2 regions of the Clostridioides sp. LIBA-6622 genome follow, and region 2 is predicted to be linked to the other one. Evidence: a T-box and tRNA genes for the amino acid it is inferred to sense, from the RefSeq annotation. Region 2 holds a T-box; the other holds one or more tRNA genes.
What was found. A T-box is a leader RNA that pairs with one kind of tRNA and senses whether it is charged. The one in region 2 lies ahead of tyrS (tyrosine--tRNA ligase), so its partner is inferred to be a tRNA-Tyr.

Region 1: it encodes a tRNA-Tyr, which carries the amino acid that the T-box ahead of tyrS (tyrosine--tRNA ligase) is inferred to sense. The anticodon was not compared.

Annotation. Positions count from the first base shown of each region.
Region 1 covers NZ_CP196998.1:36,823-39,128, forward strand. Annotated here, with positions in the region: tRNA gene ACTG47_RS00255 (tRNA-Ile) at 1-6, shown strand, start outside; tRNA gene ACTG47_RS00260 (tRNA-Pro) at 29-105, shown strand; tRNA gene ACTG47_RS00265 (tRNA-His) at 112-188, shown strand; tRNA gene ACTG47_RS00270 (tRNA-Lys) at 197-272, shown strand; tRNA gene ACTG47_RS00275 (tRNA-Cys) at 279-352, shown strand; tRNA gene ACTG47_RS00280 (tRNA-Asn) at 359-433, shown strand; tRNA gene ACTG47_RS00285 (tRNA-Leu) at 438-523, shown strand; tRNA gene ACTG47_RS00290 (tRNA-Met) at 539-614, shown strand; tRNA gene ACTG47_RS00295 (tRNA-Glu) at 622-696, shown strand; tRNA gene ACTG47_RS00300 (tRNA-Gly) at 706-779, shown strand; tRNA gene ACTG47_RS00305 (tRNA-Val) at 785-860, shown strand; tRNA gene ACTG47_RS00310 (tRNA-Asp) at 866-942, shown strand; tRNA gene ACTG47_RS00315 (tRNA-Thr) at 954-1,028, shown strand; tRNA gene ACTG47_RS00320 (tRNA-Tyr) at 1,043-1,127, shown strand; tRNA gene ACTG47_RS00325 (tRNA-Leu) at 1,137-1,220, shown strand; tRNA gene ACTG47_RS00330 (tRNA-Gly) at 1,245-1,319, shown strand; tRNA gene ACTG47_RS00335 (tRNA-Arg) at 1,344-1,420, shown strand; tRNA gene ACTG47_RS00340 (tRNA-Gln) at 1,430-1,505, shown strand; tRNA gene ACTG47_RS00345 (tRNA-Lys) at 1,514-1,589, shown strand; tRNA gene ACTG47_RS00350 (tRNA-Ser) at 1,592-1,680, shown strand; tRNA gene ACTG47_RS00355 (tRNA-Phe) at 1,684-1,759, shown strand; tRNA gene ACTG47_RS00360 (tRNA-Met) at 1,766-1,839, shown strand; tRNA gene ACTG47_RS00365 (tRNA-Ile) at 1,854-1,930, shown strand; tRNA gene ACTG47_RS00370 (tRNA-His) at 1,951-2,027, shown strand; tRNA gene ACTG47_RS00375 (tRNA-Lys) at 2,036-2,111, shown strand; tRNA gene ACTG47_RS00380 (tRNA-Cys) at 2,119-2,192, shown strand; tRNA gene ACTG47_RS00385 (tRNA-Arg) at 2,202-2,278, shown strand; tRNA gene ACTG47_RS00390 (tRNA-Val) at 2,291-2,306, shown strand, end outside.
Region 2 covers NZ_CP196998.1:1,598,617-1,600,922, forward strand. Annotated here, with positions in the region: gene ACTG47_RS07645 (DUF2232 domain-containing protein) at 1-465, shown strand, start outside; T-box leader at 617-869, shown strand; gene tyrS (tyrosine--tRNA ligase) at 942-2,150, shown strand; gene ACTG47_RS07655 (polysaccharide deacetylase family protein) at 2,210-2,306, opposite strand, start outside.

The sequences.
Region 1 (2,306 bases), 1.6 Mb from region 2:
CCACCACATTAAATTAAGTAAATAACTTCGAGGTGTAGCGCAGTTTGGTAGCGCACATGGTTTGGGACCATGGGGCCGGGGGTTCGAGTCCCTTCACCTCGACCAATTAAGGTGGGTATAGCTCAGTTGGTTAGAGCGCCAGATTGTGGCTCTGGAGGTCGTGAGTTCGACTCTCATTATCCACCCCAACTAATATGGTCTATTAGCTCAGTCGGTAGAGCACCTGACTTTTAATCAGGGTGTCCCGCGTTCGAGTCGCGGATAGATCACCAAAAGGCGGCGACATAGCCAAGTGGTAAGGCAGTGGACTGCAACTCCTTGATCCCCAGTTCAAATCTGGGTGTCGCCTCCAATATATTCCAAGGTAGCTCAACGGTGGAGCAACCGGCTGTTAACCGGTAGGCTGTGGGTTCGAGCCCCACCCTTGGAGCCAAAAAGCCGAAGTGGCGGAACTGGCAGACGCACAGGACTTAAAATCCTGCGGGACTTACCTCTCGTACCGGTTCGATTCCGGTCTTCGGCACTTATAAAACAATATCGCGGAGTGGAGCAGTTGGCAGCTCGTCGGGCTCATAACCCGAAGGTCGTAGGTTCGAGTCCTGCCTCCGCAACCATTAAAATGGCTCGTTGGTCAAGAGGTTAAGACACCGCCCTTTCACGGCGGTAACAGGGGTTCAATTCCCCTACGAGTCACCAATTAAATATGCGGGTGTAGCTCAATGGTAGAGTTCTGGCCTTCCAAGCCAGCTGTGAGGGTTCGATCCCCTTCACCCGCTCCAAAAATGGGACCATAGCTCAGCTGGGAGAGCACCTGCCTTACAAGCAGGGGGTCACAGGTTCGAGCCCTGTTGGTCCCACCATTTGCGGCCTGGTAGTTCAGTTGGTTAGAATGCCAGCCTGTCACGCTGGAGGTCGAGGGTTCGAACCCCTTCCAGGTCGCCAAAATAAAAAATGCTGGTGTGGCTCAACGGTAGAGCAGCTGACTTGTAATCAGCAGGTTGTAGGTTCGATTCCTATCACCAGCTCCATGTAAAATTAATACGGAGGATTTCCCGAGCGGCCAAAGGGGGCAGACTGTAAATCTGTTGTCATCGACTTCGGTGGTTCGAATCCACCATCCTCCACCAGAAAAATGCGCGGATGTGGCGGAATTGGCAGACGCACTAGACTTAGGATCTAGCGCCATTGGCGTGGGGGTTCGACTCCCTTCATCCGCACCATTTTTTATTCAATTTAATAAACGAGCGGGAATAGTTCAGTGGTAGAGCGCAACCTTGCCAAGGTTGAAGTCGCGAGTTCGAATCTCGTTTCCCGCTCCAAATTTTATGTTTATATTGTAATGTGGGTGCATAGCTCAGCTGGATAGAGCAACGCCCTTCTAAGGCGTGTGTCCGGGGTTCGAATCCCTGTGCGCTCACCACATATATATTGGGGATTAGCCAAGTCGGTAAGGCACATGACTTTGACTCATGTATGCGTAGGTTCAAGTCCTGCATCCCCAGCCAAATAACATGGTCTATTAGCTCAGTCGGTAGAGCACCTGACTTTTAATCAGGGTGTCCCGCGTTCGAGTCGCGGATAGATCACCAATGGAGAGGTGTCCGAGTGGTTTAAGGAGCTGGTCTTGAAAACCAGTGACTTCGAAAGGGGCCGTGGGTTCGAATCCCACCCTCTCCGCCAGATGCCCAGATAGCTCAGTCGGTAGAGCAGGGGACTGAAAATCCCCGTGTCGGTGGTTCGATTCCGCCTCTGGGCACCAAAATATGGCGGTATAGCTTAGTTGGCTAGAGCGTTCGGTTCATACCCGAAAGGTCATAGGTTCGACTCCTATTACCGCTACTAAAATTTAATGTGGGCCATTAGCTCAGTTGGTTAGAGCGCCCGGCTCATAACCGGTAGGTCTGGGGTTCGAGTCCCTGATGGCCCACCACATTAAATTATGAATACATGGTGGGTATAGCTCAGTTGGTTAGAGCGCCAGATTGTGGCTCTGGAGGTCGTGAGTTCGACTCTCATTATCCACCCCAACTAATATGGTCTATTAGCTCAGTCGGTAGAGCACCTGACTTTTAATCAGGGTGTCCCGCGTTCGAGTCGCGGATAGATCACCAAAAAGGCGGCGACATAGCCAAGTGGTAAGGCAGTGGACTGCAACTCCTTGATCCCCAGTTCGAATCTGGGTGTCGCCTCCAATAAAAAATGCGCTCATAGCTCAACTGGATAGAGTGTCTGACTACGAATCAGAAGGTTAGGGGTTCGAGTCCCTTTGGGCGCACCATATAAACATCGAGGGATTATAGCTCAGC
Region 2 (2,306 bases):
AGTTTGATTCTGGGACATAAATTGCATATATTAGGTTCGAATTCTTTAAAAAAGTATTTAATATTTAAAAATTTTAGAAGTCTAAATCAATTTTTATGTTGTTCTAAGAAAGTTTTTTACATATGTGTTTCCTATTTAGCTATTTTTGAAATTGTGAAGTTATTAAATATTAAAATTGATTTTGTTTATTTAAAAACAATCTTAATATCAATTGCATATCTATGTATTTATTTTATAATTAGAGATTCATGTATGTCTTTGCAAAACTTTATAATATCTAAATTTAGAAAATTATTATATGCTAGAATTTCTTTTTTAATAATAATTTTATTATTATGTTTAATGCTTGATGTGACTATTGTGGGATTAATAATAGTAAATGCATTTTTAAACAAGAAAATAAATGTAAGATTGAATCAGAGCAATATTGTCAATAAACAAATTAACATCTTAATTGAAAAATAAATTTTAGATATTGGTAAAAAATATAAAAAGATAGTATAATGTAAAAAAACATGTATATAATAATAAAAAAGGTTGACAAAATGCAAAAATAATAATATATTATGAGTAAGTTAAGAAAAATTTCTTGTAATTGATGAAATAATCTGAATATATAGATGCTATGAAGAGAAGAAGTAGAGCTAAGTTTTATTTAACAGAGAGTTCCAGTTTGGTGAAATGGAATAAATTGATTTAGTTTGAATACATCTCAGAGCACTATCTCTGAAAGATGACAACCATTAGGAGATATCGGAGTAGTACACGTTATAGTATATGGGTATATGTAATTATACTCTAAGAGATTAGTATCGTGAGATATTGATGAACTAAGGTGGTAACACGTAAGCAATGCTTTCGTCCTTTTAATAGGATGGAAGCTTTTTTTATTATAAAAATAAAAATTAAAGATTATATAAATATTTTAGGAGGAATGAAAAATGAAATCGATAGACGAGCAAATACGAATAATTATGAAAGGTGTAGACGATTTAATAGATGAAAAAGAGTTAAGAGAAAAGCTTATTAAATCAGAAAAAGAAGGAAAACCTATGATAGTAAAATTGGGTCTAGACCCAAGTGCTCCAGATATACATTTAGGGCATACAGTAGTTCTTAGAAAGATGAAGCAACTACAAGATTTAGGTCATCAAATAGTAATAATAATTGGAGATTTTACAGGAAAAATTGGAGACCCAACTGGAAAATCTAAAGCTAGAAAAGCTTTAACAACAGAACAAGTTCTTGAGAATGCAAAGACTTATCAAGAACAAATTTTCAAAGTTTTAGATAAAGAAAAAACTATTGTAAGATTTAATAGTGAGTGGTTAGCTAAATTAAATTTTGAAGATGTAATAAAATTAGCAGCAACTATTACTGTTGCAAGAATGTTAGAAAGAGAAGATTTCAAGAAGAGATACGAAGGACAAATGCCAATATCAGTACATGAATTCTTCTACCCATTAATGCAAGCATATGATTCTATAGCATTAGAAGCTGATATAGAGCTTGGTGGAACTGACCAAAGATTTAACCTATTAATGGGAAGATCATTACAAAGAGAATTTGGTATGGAGTCTCAAATAGTAATAATGATGCCTTTAATAGAAGGATTAGATGGAAAAGAAAAAATGAGTAAGAGTTTAGGTAACTATATTGGAATAGATGAAGAAGCAGGAATAATGTACCAAAAATCTATGGAAATTCCTGATGAACTTATAATTAAGTACTATAATTTAGTAACTGATGTTCATCCTGATGAAGTTAATAAAATAGAATCTCAGTTAAAAGATGGTTCAGTAAATCCAAGAGATATAAAGATGAACTTAGCAAGAGAAATCGTTACATTATACCATGGAAAAGAATCTGCTAAAGAAGCTGAAGAAAGATTTAAATCTGTATTCCAAAAAGGTCAAATACCTGAAGATATACAAACAATTCAAGTTAAGGAAGAAGGATTTGATTTAATTGAAGTATTAGTGGCTAATGAGATTGTTAAGAGTAAGAGTGAAGTTAGAAGATTAGCTTCTCAAGGTGGAGTAAAGGTAAATGGTGAAAAAGTAGAGGACTTAAGTGCTATTGTTAAAGAAAGTGAATTAGTTGTTCAAATAGGAAAGAAAAAATTTGTAAAAATTGAGCTAGTAAAATAGATTAAAATAAAAGCAAGTGCATTGATTATAAAAGTACAATCAATGAGCTTGCTTTTTTATTATATTAAAATTTTAAATTGATAACCATTATCTTTAAAATATGTTATAACTTGGTCTAGTGCATTTACTGTTTCTTGCTTTCCATAAGTATCATGC